4 regions of the Pectinatus frisingensis genome follow, and region 3 is predicted to be linked to each of the others. Evidence: riboswitches for the same ligand, from Rfam matches in the RefSeq annotation. Region 3 holds a riboswitch; each other region holds the start of a gene.
The links. Region 3 has a riboswitch for cobalamin ahead of F8M42_RS11860 (hypothetical protein). Riboswitches for the same ligand answer to the same signal wherever they lie in the genome.
Positions count from the first base shown of each region.

Region 1 (3,485 bases), 700 kb from region 3:
CGAACAAATCCGGTTTTATTTATTTCATCGATGAGTTCACTGCCACCTTCAGCGACAATATGACCTTTTACCAATATGTGGACCTTATCTATTTTCAATTTGTCCAGTATATGCATATTATGGGAAATTATTAATAACCCTTTTTCGTTATCTTGTTGAAATTCAGTAATTCCCCTGAGCATGATATTAACAGCATCAACGTCGAGACCGGAATCAGTTTCATCCATAATGGCAAGTTTGGGTGAAAGCATCAGTAGTTGGAGCATCTCAACTTTTTTACGTTCACCGCCAGAAAAACCGACGTTGAGATCACGTTCAAGATATTCATGTTTTAGGTCGAGATTTTTCATGGTATCATTAAGCTTTTGCCGAAATATTTTACCTTTGAGAGGGTTCATTGTGTTCTTGGAAGCGGCACGCAAAAAACTATATAAAGAAATTCCAGGGACTTCAACAGGTGATTGGAAAGATAAGAAAATCCCCTTTTTTGCTCTTTTATCAGTTGATAAGTCGGTGATATCCTCATTTTCGAAAAGTATACTGCCACTGGTCGTTTTATAAACCGGATTGGCGAGCAAAGAGGATCCGAAAGTCGATTTACCGGCACCATTAGGTCCCATTAATATGTGAGTCTCTCCTTTATTTATAGTGAGATTCAAGTTATGCAATATAGAAATATCATCTGTTGATGCAACAGAATAATTTTTAACCTCAAGTAATTTATCGCTCATAATAAAGAACACTCCTTGTTTTTGATAGGATCATGAGATATGCATGTTAATATAGAATTTACGAGTCCGATATGACTTAGTAATTTATACTTCATTAAGCATATTATACTACTACACTAAGATATAAACAATACTTATTTTTTTCTTGCTTTTTAATGGCAGAAAATTATTATTGGGCAAAAATATATGCCCATTCCCCCCTTATGAAAGTATAAGAAGAAAATGGGCATATATAAAAAATTTAATTATTTTATGATTAAATATTGGAGAGTGCGTTTCTTACACTTTCAGCTGATTCCAATAATTGATTTGTTTCTTTGGAAGAAAGCTTAACTTCGAAAGATTTTACAATACCCTCGGCACAAACCATGCGAGGTATGCTTAAGGCCACACCGCGTATACCATATTCACCTTCAAGAACAGCGGACATTGGCAGGATAGTATGTTCATCATATAAAATTGATTTTATGAATCGACAGGCAACCATAGCAATACCTGTATTGGTCCAGCCTTTTAAATTTATTATATCGTAAGCTACCTGAACGACAGCATCTTCAATAGCCTGACGATTTATTTTTTGTGAGAAATTGAAACAATCATCAAGGTGTTCAAGGGGCATGCCGGCGATATTGACAGTACTCCAGGCCGTAAAAGCGCTATTACCATGCTCTCCTAAGATATATCCATGGATGTTTTTTGGATCAACATGATAGTGATCAGCTAAAATGCGGCGAAAGCGAAAGGTTTCAAGCATTGTACCAGTGCCTACGATTTTTTCCCGCGGATAATCAAAATGGGTAGAAATATAGTATGTTGCCACATCAAGTGGATTAGTTATTGCAATTATCATTGCATCCTTGGTATACTTGATTATTTCAGTCATAATGCTGTTCATTATTTTGGTGTTGGTTTTTGCCAATATTAAACGATCCGGTTTTTCACCCGGTCTGATGCTGGGACCGGCAGTAATAATTATTATACCGGCATTTTGGCAATCCTTATATGTACCTGTATGTACATTTATGTTCGTACTGTATATGCACGAAGTGGCATGACTGGCATCAAGAGCTTCACCCTTTGCTTTGTCGGCGTTTATGTCTATTAAGACTATTTCAGACGCCAGCTGAAAATCGGTTATTTTGCCTAATATTGCCGAACCGACATTACTGGCACCGATAATCACAATTTTACCTTTGTTTATCATGGAAAATTCTCCTCCCTATCACTCGTAGGTTTGTCGTATGAATAAATTTGCGGCATGGTGATGTCAACAGGCAGTTCTTCTGGCTAAGCTTCATCGTTTATTGCGCCTTCTCAAGATTATTATCTCAATGACATATTGCAATTTACTCTGCATGACAGCTGCGGGACAGCTCCGGATTTTACCGGATTCTCTATTAAGTCACTGACACCTGTTCCTTGAATTCGTATGGGCATTATATTCATTTATGCTGCTGGACTAAATATAATATACTACATGCCAATATTGTGGCACATAACACGATAAATGTCAATAATGATGTAAAATTATGAAAATGATAAAAATATAAGAATAAATGATATTTTTCATCAATATGTACTTATTATTATAGTATAAATTATAAACATAAGAATAAAAACTATTGACAATGATATGAAAACATTTATGATAAAGAAAGATATTTTGAAAAATGATTGGAAGATATAAATTGGGTAAAATTGAAATAAAAAATCTTATATATAAATACAAACAATTTGATAATGAAAAAAATGCCTTGGAAAATATTAATCTCACAATAGATAAGGGTGAGTTTATTGCTGTAGTAGGGCTTAATGGTTCAGGAAAATCTACATTGGCACGTCAACTGAATGGGCTATTGCTGCCAACGAAAGGCGTATGCATTGTTGATGGCATGGATACCAGAAATGAAGCGACTATTTGGCAGGTGCGGCAAAAAGTAGGAATGGTATTTCAAAATCCCGATAATCAGATAATCGCGGCAATCGTTGAAGATGATGTAGCTTTTGGTCCGGAAAATCTGGGAATAGTGCCACAAGAGATAAAAAAACGTGTCACAGAAAGTTTACGAGCGGTGGGAATGGAAAAAAAGCGCAAATTCGCTCCTCATCTTTTATCAGGTGGACAAAAACAACTGATTGCAATAGCAGGAGTATTAGCGATGCGTACAGATTATCTGGTACTGGACGAGCCAACGGCAATGCTTGATCCGTCTGGAAGAGAAGCTGTGTTAAAAGCGGTGCGGGAAATTCATGAAAAATATGGGATAACAATAATACTTATTACTCATTTTATGAATGAAGCGATAATGGCTGACCGAATAATTGTAATGCATATGGGGAAAATTGCTGTTGACGGTAGTCCCAGGCAGGTGTTTAGTGATGCTGCAAAAGTGAAAAGATTGGGACTGGAAATGCCATTGGCAGCGCAGATAGCTCATAGGCTGCGTCTAAAAGGGATGGATATAGCAAATGATATTTATAGTACAGATGAGTTGATAGAAAATTTGAAAGTTAATTAGGTCGATCGATAGATGCATCTGGCAACTTTAAAGATTTTAATAAAAAAGCGTTCCATATTATGGATAGGGTTTTGTCATAATCAAATTTGGGGTGGCATATTACACGCACCAGATAACCATCTAACATACATAAATAGGCATGCGCTAACTCTAAAGCAGTCTCATCAATAAAAATTTTATTATTGATGCCTTGTTGGAAAATGGTAGCAATTGTTTCAGCTAATTGCTTATTGGT
Region 1 is NZ_CP045424.1:344,861-348,345, forward strand. It holds gene sufC (Fe-S cluster assembly ATPase SufC) at 1-731, opposite strand, end outside; gene F8M42_RS01725 (L-lactate dehydrogenase) at 988-1,935, opposite strand; cobalamin riboswitch at 1,988-2,162, opposite strand; gene F8M42_RS01730 (energy-coupling factor transporter ATPase) at 2,420-3,250, shown strand; gene F8M42_RS01735 (TetR/AcrR family transcriptional regulator) at 3,243-3,485, opposite strand, start outside.
Region 1: linked by a shared signal. The riboswitch ahead of F8M42_RS01725 (L-lactate dehydrogenase) and the one ahead of F8M42_RS11860 (hypothetical protein) in region 3 are both predicted to bind cobalamin.

Region 2 (3,485 bases), 570 kb from region 3:
CTTTGACTCCGTACTTATCGAACCAATTTTGGGCGATATCAATATGACGCTTTTTCATGAAAAAATATTTACCATATTTATTGATAAAGGGGCGTCCACCTAAAAACCCAATATAATATGTCAGTATAGAACCGGTCATGCCGCCGATTATACCTGCGATGACAGCTTCGCTGAAATCCATTTTACCTATAGATATCAGGTAGCCGGCAAAACCTAAAATCAATTCGCTGGGAATAGGAATACAGGCATTTTCTAACGCCATGAGCAAAGCTATTGCAATATATCCCCAAGTGGAAATAAATTCTAAAAACAAGGCAGAGTATTGTTCCATTTTAACAGTTCCTTTTAGTTTAAGTTATGGGATTTTGTTTAAACAATAAGATTACAGACACTGCTGAATATTAGTAAAAAATAAAAATCACTTCACAAATAGAATTCAATTAATTTTAAATCTATATTAGCAATTATACAATATTTTGTGCTTTACCTCTAGCGGTGGATTTAAAATATAGAAAAAGTAGCAGCTAAGATGCATTTAAATTTTATAATAACCGTAAGTGTAAATATTAACAGCCACTGCGTCCGTGGTATAATATTTAGTAAATATTTTACAAATAGGAGGATTGGTTATGCATTTGAAAAAAATGGCAGTAGTCGCAGTCGTTTGCCTTACGATATTAACAGCAACGGTAGGGACTACACAGGCATTTAATTTTGGCAGTATATTGGGTGATGCGCTTAAAGTTGGCGGTATATCCATATTGGTAGACAAGTTTTCTATACCATTGAATTCAGCAATAAATAATTTGCTCGGACAACATGGAATGGGACCTCGTATGCTACAAAAGTAGTGCCGATAATTTCAATAGGTAACGGTTCTTATGTGGGAGCTGCGCAAGTTACCGGACCGCAGGAGGCAATCGATAGGACCCAGGCGGTATTGCTGATTGAGGGCAGTTTTAGTGACGAACGATTTAGACTAAAAGGACTTATTCCCGTAAATGCAAAAAGTATCAGCAATGTTTCCCGTGTACAGGGAGTTGGAGTTTCAGCGCAGATTGATGTGAAGATATAATAGCAAAAATATCTGATATAATTATTGACAATAGACGTGATTAATTGTATTATAAGTAACGATAAAATTAATATCAGTGAAACAGGTGTCCATACGGACTTAATGGAGAAGTTGGTTTAAGCCAACGCGGTCCCGCCACTGTAATGAGGAGCAATTCTGTAATATGTCACTGTGACAGTTTAAGCTGCATGGGAAGGCACAGAAACGTGATGATTCAAAGCCAGGAGAACTGCCTGTTTGTCGATCACCGTAACACAGTAATGATTTATATCCATAAGGCAGACTTATTGTTTGCACTTAGGATAAGCTGCCTATATGGTTTTACTGTGTTTTTACCCACGAGCGATGGGAAGGTGGTATTTTCGGACATACTCGATACGATCTTGTCTGATGATACCCTTCATTGCATCTTGGTGAAGGGTTTTATTTTGCAAAATTATATTTTGCCCGGATAGATGACAAACACTGAATAGGTTTATTGTAATTAACAAAAATTTAGGAGGGCTTTGTCAAATGAAAATCAGTTGGAAAAAAATGTTGGTCGCTTCAATGGCATGTGCGACATTAACAGGTTTTATGACTACTTCTTATGCCAGTTATAAATTAAATCCTGAGGTTACGGATGCGACACCGGCATTGAAACAGGCAGCTGAAATTGGGCTTCGTACTTATAATAATCCACAGATGGCCAATGTACAGAATAAAGATGCAATTTTAGTTATGAGTTTTGGTACTACTTTTAAGGATTCACGTGAAAAAACTATAGAAAAAACTGTCCAGGAAATCCAGGCAGCGCATCCTGACACGAAAGTTATTCTGTCATTTACATCGCATATTATCATTGATAGAATAAAAGCTAAGGAAGGCATCACAATTCCTACGCCGGAAGATGCCCTAAAGGATTTGAAAGCACAAGGGTATACTCGTGTGGCTATCGCATCACTTGATGTTATTCCGGGGATGGAATATGCTTATGATTCGGCAGTATTTGATTTGTATAAAAAAGATTTCAAAAAAATGACGCTCGGCACATCGGCTATGTATTGGATGGGACAGGAAAATCAGCGCGATGATATCAATGAATTTTTAAAGGCCTTTTCTACGCAATTTCCTAAAGTAGGCAAGGATGAAGCTATATTGGTTATGGCTCATGGAACACCGGATCCAAGTAATGCCTATTATGCGGTAATACAAGATCGCATTGATTCACTGAAATTGAAAAATGTTTATCTTTATACAGTGGAAGGCTGGCCAAATCTTGAAACTATAATTCCTCAGCTGAAACAAAAGGGTATCAAAAAGGTAACATTGATGCCAATGATGATGGTAGCAGGGGATCATGCTAATAATGATATGGCTGGCGCAGAACCGCAGTCACATAAATCAATTCTTGAAAAAGCAGGTTTTAAAGTCGATACATATATCCATGGCCTTGGTGAAAATGCAGCTGTTCGTAATATCTTTGTGGAACGTGCCAACGAAGCATGGAATGCTTTGGAAGCAAAATAATTTACTATTTGCATATAATCTTATCCGGCAGGCTACTTGCCCGCTGGATAAGATTCTTTAATAACTGTTCAAAATAATCCACCGGCTCAGCCGGCGGAATCGAAGGTTTTGACTTTAGTCGAAAAAAAGTCCCTGTTATAATAAATGCAGGTCTAGCCAACCGCATAAAAATAACAGGGAGGACTTTATCATGAAAGATAAAGATATACAAAGTTTAGAACATACAAAGTGGAGATGTCAATATCATATAGTATTTTCACCAAAATATCGTCGAATGGAAATTTATGGAGAATTGAAAAAAGATATAGGATGGATATTAAGAAAACTGTGTGAGGATAAAGGTGTTGAAATTATAGAAGCAGAAGCTTGTCCAGATCATATACATTTATTGTTGAGTATTCCCCCAAAGTATAGTGTTTCAAGTTTTATGGGATATTTAAAGGGGAAAAGCAGTTTGATGATATTTGATAGGCACGCAAATTTAAAATATAAGTATGGAAGCAGAACCTTTTGGTCAAGAGGATATTTTGTAGATACAGTAGGAAGAAATAAGAAGCAGATAGAGAATTACATTAGAAATCAGTTACAACAAGATCAAATAACAGATCAGATAAGTTTAAGGGAATTTGTAGACCCGTTTACGGGTAGCAAGAAGTAAAAGGCAAAAAAAAACCCCTTTAGGGGTCGCTCGAAAAAGAAAAACGTTGGTTAGACCTTTCGGACGCCCCTTGAGGGGCTTATGTTAGTAATATGCCCTTCCAGGGCTAGAACAAGCCTCCAGTTTACTGGAGGTCATGACTTTATCAATAATTTATTCAATACCATGCTGACAATATGCGGGAAAACTATCAAAATTTTGCTTTTAGTGGTAAAGGTATTGTATAATCTAAAATTGTATGTG
Region 2 is NZ_CP045424.1:215,691-219,175, forward strand. It holds gene F8M42_RS01000 (DedA family protein) at 1-331, opposite strand, end outside; gene F8M42_RS13550 (hypothetical protein) at 630-851, shown strand; gene F8M42_RS13555 (hypothetical protein) at 851-1,075, shown strand; cobalamin riboswitch at 1,142-1,326, shown strand; gene F8M42_RS01010 (sirohydrochlorin cobaltochelatase) at 1,589-2,584, shown strand; gene tnpA (IS200/IS605 family transposase) at 2,775-3,242, shown strand.
Region 2: linked by a shared signal. The riboswitch ahead of F8M42_RS01010 (sirohydrochlorin cobaltochelatase) and the one ahead of F8M42_RS11860 (hypothetical protein) in region 3 are both predicted to bind cobalamin.

Region 3 (3,485 bases):
CTTTTTTTATGATTAGTATAACATTACTTTTTAATAATGGAAATGCTTTTGAATCTATTATTCGGATATAGAAGATTTTGCGGAATTCAATTGGACCAAATTTCAAAGCGGATATATTTTAAAACAATTCATTTATGTTGAAACACTGACTTAATAATTCGTTCAAAAATCAAATGAGCTATCAATGACATTGGGAAAATTGATGAGATGCAAAGATTGATATGCTTGGATATAGTGATTTTGGAATGCAGAAGATATGCCGCCCCGCTTGTCTTTATTATAGTTGATATTTTAAAATGTTCGATGAAAAGCTAAAAACTGATAAAATTATAGTTGACAAATCTGTAAAATAGCATTATCGTAATAAGTGAAAACTATTATTTATTAAATTAAGATAATATTAACAATTAGATAATTTTTATGAAATCAGGTATCCATTATCTGGATGGATTCAATAGGGAAGTCCGGTGCAAGTCCGGCGCTGTCTCGCAACTGTGAAGGAGAGCTGTATTTTTGTTTCCCTCTTACCAAGGAAAAATGCAGCAATGAACCTAAGTCAGGGTACTGCCTGGTTTTTATATCCGTATATAGCCTGCGATGTACAGGTCTGGGATTGGGAACATTTGCAGGTATATGCATGATTTATGTGGTGCATTTGACTGCAGATTTTTAGGTGAGCTGTTTTTGGGAACAGCTTTCGTTCTTGACCCGGCAAAAGCAGGCGGCTTTTAGAAAATAAAGCGTCGGTAATTCCGCTGGTCGGGATAACTGGCGCTTTTGTTTTATCAATATAGCTATGTAAGACATTTTTGCTTTATCTGCCCTCAGAAATTAAGAGCGGATAAAGGGCAAACTGACAGTTATGCAGGCATCTCGTTCTTTATCCACCCTTAAAAGGGCGGACAATCGCGCGCAATGTGGTGATGGCTGCATAAATAAAAACTTAATAAATCGGAACAGGTGCCCTTCGGGGCTTAATAGGGAAGTTTGGTGCAAAGCCAACACGGTCCCGCCACTGTAACGGAGAGTAAATCCGCAGACAACGTCACTGGAGCAATGCTTTGGGAAGGCGCGGATAAACAATGACCCGGAGTCAGGAGAACTGCCTGTTGTACAATCACCGCTTGACCTGCGAGGTATGGGGAGGAGATTACACATCCGGGCTTTTTTGGCCTGTCTGTGTAGTGCGCTCCCGCAAGGGAGTTTTTTTATTGCCATTTTAAGCAGGCTGTTGTCTGCACGGACGACAATAACTGACCGCCGGTGCAGTTATTAATACAGTAATCCGGATAAAGGAGGTGCAGCGTCTCAAATGTCGCAGGGCAGTGAGGCTGTCCTGCCGGGGTATAAGAACCAATTTTGTTTAAGGAGGCTTATTAATTATGTCAATATCAAAGGTAGTAGCAACATTTTATAATTTTGCTACATCACTGTCAAACAAGGGGCGTCTGCGCCTGATTACTTCCAGTAGCACCAGCACGCCGGCGTATACTCCTGTATCAGGGAGCGGGACTGAGTTCACTAATACCGATCCTATCGCCTTTTACTTTAACGGCGGCAGCGGCACCGGCATCAGGGTATTGCTGGTAAAAAGAGTATATCATTATGATTCGAGTGGAAATATGGTACAAGATCCCTGCCTCTTAAGTGTCTATGATCCAAATGATTGGTCGGCACCTGTGATTACTGATAGTACCAAAAAATACAGCGACGGTAAAGATCTGTTAAATGTCTACAGCATCAATTCACCGGGCGGGACTGATGCCGGCACACTTTATGGTGCTGATTACACCGGTACTGATAATGACAACGGGCGCATATTTAAGCTTATCCATGGCAAGACCGGCAGTACGGAAACCCTGACATTGGACAGCCATGATTATCAGTTTGTACCGACGGGTTCGGGTGCCACGGCACACAGCGTCGACTCGGTATTTAACACTGAATCAGGCACTGACTACGTTTATGCCGCAGCCCAGCAGTATAGTTTGTCCGGTTCGCCCTCTAATCCGGCAAACTATACTTACTATAACAGTATCATTGTCAAGCTCGACCCCGGTACGCTGACACCGGTCAGCGGCGGCGGTCCGAGTGCCAGCCTGGCACCGAATGTCTTTGATCTGCAGTACTATGGCGGCAGCTTCTATGTGACGGCCCTGGGTGGGGCGCAGTGGAACCAGTATCCAATCAAATGGAACCCGGCTTCGCGCATTCAAAAGGTGTCCACAAGTTTGGCTGTTACCGATTTAGTTAAGGCCGCTGTCAGTGGAACTACTGCTGATAGTGATACTTTTGATATCCGGTCACTGGCCATTCTTGAGGATGGTACGGCTTATATCATAAATGGTTCTTATGACAATAATTTTGCTTTCACTGGTCATTTATGGCATGCCAATATAGCCGATTTGACGGGTGATGATTTATTGTCCAATACAGCTACATTGATTAGTAGTGTCAGCATATCAACTGTCAACGGTTATCTGTGGGCATTATTGCCGGCCGACGAACTGAGCAAGGTTTGGGGCATGCTGGGTGATACACTGGGTGTCTATGATACCAGCGGTATTTCCGGCAGCGCTATCGATGCCGCCACAGCCTCTGGCTGGGGAACAATTGGCAGTGCAGCCTTTAATGCGATCTCCCTGGCGATGCCGACCGTTACCCGCCGCGGCAGGCGTGCCATTAAGTCTGTCCGTGGTTTTGTCCATCCGGTGCTGGTATCCCGTGCCGGTATGAGCCAGGACGAATATGATGACTTTATGAGTTCCTACGCCGGCAAATAACCGGATAACTGACTGAACGCAAGGGCAAAGGATTTGCCCCTGTTTATTTTTATAATAACAATAAGGAAGAAACATTTTGAAAAGGAATAATAAATATATAATATCATGTCCCCTGGCGTTTTTTTTGCTTACTTATACCGCACCCTGTGAGGCATGGGATCAGCTGGTAATAAATGGAGAAAACGCCAATTACATAAATTGGGGAATAAATGCCGACCCAAGCGGAACTTATAATATCACGAGTGGAGGCATTTATACTACCTATGCCAGAGATACACAGACCGGCGGACCACCGGTTTCCAGATATAATGAACCTATTAATATTTTAAATGGAGGAATATGGCGTCCGTTGGATGCTAAGTCTACAATTTTTGCGAGTGCTTTAACCATGCATTCCGGTTCCATGATAGATCTGGCATATAAATACAGTGCTGCCAACGGTTATACTCAGGAAAACGGCTATGATCCCTGGTCGGCAGCAACCTCTATTAATACAAACCGATTTGTGGAAATAGATAATGGCAAATTTGAAGGCAATATTGCTTTTCGGCTTAATATGGGAACAGCTGTTTTTGACCGAAGCACTTATGGCTCCATGGGTGGTAATGATTCTATATTCCTGAATGCACCGCAGATAATTAATTCAGCTGAATATCCAACTGTAAATGTTACACTGCATTATATCATCGGCAGTCATTTTGG
Region 3 is NZ_CP045424.1:2,525,834-2,529,318, reverse strand. It holds cobalamin riboswitch at 412-586, shown strand; cobalamin riboswitch at 942-1,124, shown strand; gene F8M42_RS11860 (hypothetical protein) at 1,383-2,783, shown strand; gene F8M42_RS11855 (TonB-dependent receptor domain-containing protein) at 2,860-3,485, shown strand, end outside.

Region 4 (3,485 bases), 1.1 Mb from region 3:
TGCCATTATTCAATGACAAACGTCGCGCTGTATTAATAGAGGTTGCTGCCGACCAGGGATCATAGCCGTTTTCCTGAGTATAACCGTTGGCAGCACTGTATTTATATGCCAGATCTATCATGGAACCGGAATGCATGGTTAAAGCACTCGCAAGAATTATAGACTTAGCATCCAGCGGACGCCATATTCCTCCATTTAAAATATTAATAGGTTCATTATATCTGGAAACCGGTGGTCCGCCGGTCTGTGTATCTCTGGCATAGGTAGTATAAATGCCTCCACTCGTGATATTATAAGTTCCGCTTGGGTCGGCATTTATTCCCCAATTTATGTAATTGGCATTTTCTCCATTTATTACCAGCTGATCCCATGCCTCACAGGGTGCGGTATAAGTAAGCAAAAAAAGAGCCAGGGGATATAATACTATATATTTATTATTCCTTTTCAAAATGTTTCTTCCTTATTGTTATTATTACAAAAAGTTCCATTTGATTGGAGTCTGGTTCCACTGCGCCCCACCCAGGGCCGTCACATAGAAGCTGCCGCCATAGTACTGCAGATCAAAGACATTCGGTGCCAGGCTGGCACTCGGACCGCCGCCGCTGACCGGTGTCAGCGTACCGGGATCGAGCTTGACAATGATACTGTTATAGTAAGTATAGTTTGCCGGATTAGAGGGCGAACCGGACAAACTATACTGCTGGGCTGCGGCATAAACGTAGTCAGTGCCTGATTCAGTGTTAAATACCGAGTCGACGCTGTGTGCCGTGGCACCCGAACCCGTCGGTACAAACTGATAATCATGGCTGTCCAATGTCAGGGTTTCCGCACTGCCGGTCTTGCCATGGATAAGCTTAAATATGCGCCCGTTGTCATTATCAGTACCGGTGTAATCAGCACCATAAAGTGTGCCGGCATCAGTCCCGCCCGGTGAATTGATATTGTAAATATTGAGCAGCGGAGCACCATCACTGTATTCATAAGCCGACGAATTTTCATTGACTGTTTTTGTCCAACTGCTGGGATCATACACGGAAAGCGTACAAAAAGTTTGCTTATAATTTTTGTCGTAATTCCTTTCCACTAGCAATATCCTGATGCCGGTGCCGCTGCCGCCGTTAAAGTAAAAAGCGATAGGATCGGTATTAGGAATATCATTTGGGAGTCCTCCCGTAACAGTCGGCGTTGACCCCGAAGAAGAAATCAATTTAAGACGACCGGCCGCAGGAGAAGCACCGAAATTATAAAAAGTTGACACCACTGTAGACAAACTCATAAATAAAGCCTCCTTAAACAAAATTGGTTCTTATACCCCGGCAGGACAGCCTCACTGCCCTGCGACATTTAAGACGCTGCACCTCCTTTATCCGGATTACTGTATTAATAACTGCACCGGCGGTTAGTTATTGTCGTCCGTGCAGACAACAGGCTTTTAATATGCTTATTTTATTTTGGCGATAACATCATTGGTAATGTCGGTACCGCCATAGACGACATCGGCAGCATCCAGAATAATGGTAAGCCCTTTGTCAGCGGCGACTGCTTTGACGGCAGCGCTGATTTTATTTTCTACCGGATTCATGAGTTTAGCTTCTTTTTGTGCTTCCTGCTGGGCGATAGTGTCATTGAGTGTCTTGCGCTTATCATCGGACAGACCTTTGCTCTTGGTATTGTAATCATTTTGTGCGGCAGTGCGCATATCCTGCAGCTGCTGGAATATTTCCTGTATGCCGGGATAGGCGGCAACAACCTGCTGTCGATTCATTACACCGATGTTTTGAATATCGGCGGCCATTGCCGTTGACGGCAGCAGCAAAATAAGACTGAAAAACATAGCGGTCAGTGTTGAAATTAAAGATAATTGTTTCATGGTTTACCTCACTATAAATAAAATTTGTGATATAAAAGGACAATAAAAAAACTCCCTTGCGGGAGCGCACTACACAGACAGGCCAAAAAAGCCCGGATGTGTAATCTCCTCCCCATACCTCGCAGGTCAAGCGGTGATTGTACAACAGGCAGTTCTCCTGACTCCGGGTCATCGTTTATCCGCGCCTTCCCAAAGCATTGCTCCAGTGACGTTGTCTGCGGATTTACTCTCCGTTACAGTGGCGGGACCGTGTTGGCTTTGCACCAAACTTCCCTATTAAGCCCCGAAGGGCACCTGTTCCGATTTATTAAGTTTTTATTTATGCAGCCCATCACCACGCTGCGCGCGATTGTCCGCCCTTTTAAGGGTGGATAAAGAACGAAATGCCTGCATAACTGTCAGTTTGCCCTTTATCCGCTCTTAATTTCTAAGGGCAGATAAAGCAAAAATGTCTTACATAGCTATATTGATAAAACAAAAGCGCCAGTTATCCCGACCAGCGGAATTACCGACGCTTTATTTTCTAAAAGCTGCCTGCTTTTGCCGGGTCAAGAACGAAAGCTGTTCCCAAAAACAGCTCACCTAAAAATCTGCAGTCAAATGCACCACATACATCATGCATATACCTGCAAATGTTCTCAATCCCAGACCTGTACATCGCAGGCTATATACGGATATAAAAACCAGGCAGTACCCTGACTTAGGTTCATTGCTGCATTTTTCCTTGGTAAGAGGGAAACAAAAATACAGCTCTCCTTCACAGTTGCGAGACAGCGCCGGACTTGCACCGGACTTCCCTATTGAATCCATCCAGATAATGGATACCTGATTTCATAAAAATTATCTAATTGTTAATATTATCTTAATTTAATAAATAATAGTTTTCACTTATTACGATAATGCTATTTTACAAATTTGTCAATAAAAAAATTACAAATTTAAAATAATAAAATTCCAATATACACTAATAATAAAGCTAATCATAAATAAATTTTTTTGCCGTGGTATTATAAAAACTTTATTACAGATATCTCACAGACTGATTTGATTGTCTTGCAAATGTAAATAATATTATAAGACTTCCCTTCTCAGAGAAATATATTAGTCCGTGATTATACTGACGGTAAATGCGGCTCATTGAGAATTGCCGGTAATTATCTAACCGCAAATTACCTGATACCGGTATGGGCAGCGGCATTAAAACAGATCCACAAAAACATGACCATCAAGGTCACAACAAATAAAACTGCAGCTGCTGTAAACGAGCTGCTCAATTATCAGGCAGATGCAGCAGTTTTAGGCGGTGGCGCTATTATCCATAAAAATGAATTATGTATAAAAAAAATAATGACAGATGAACTGTGGTTTGTTGCTGCGCCAAATCACAAATATGCTAATAAAATCATCAGTTTGGAAACGATTATATCTGAACCGTTTATTTTGCGGGAAAATGGCAGCTACAACCATTTTACATTAGAAGCGTTGTGCCATATCCACAACTTAAAAGCTCCTAAAATCGCACTTGAATTTGATGGTCTGCATGAAAGTCTTATGGCTGCCATTTCAGGTTATGGCATCGTCTTTTGTTCATCCTTGACAGTGCATGAATTTATCA
Region 4 is NZ_CP045424.1:1,410,350-1,413,834, reverse strand. It holds gene F8M42_RS06580 (TonB-dependent receptor domain-containing protein) at 1-448, opposite strand, end outside; gene F8M42_RS06575 (hypothetical protein) at 473-1,276, opposite strand; gene F8M42_RS06570 (OmpH family outer membrane protein) at 1,442-1,870, opposite strand; cobalamin riboswitch at 2,001-2,183, opposite strand; cobalamin riboswitch at 2,540-2,714, opposite strand; gene F8M42_RS06565 (LysR family transcriptional regulator substrate-binding protein) at 3,008-3,485, shown strand, end outside.
Region 4: linked by a shared signal. The riboswitch ahead of F8M42_RS06570 (OmpH family outer membrane protein) and the one ahead of F8M42_RS11860 (hypothetical protein) in region 3 are both predicted to bind cobalamin.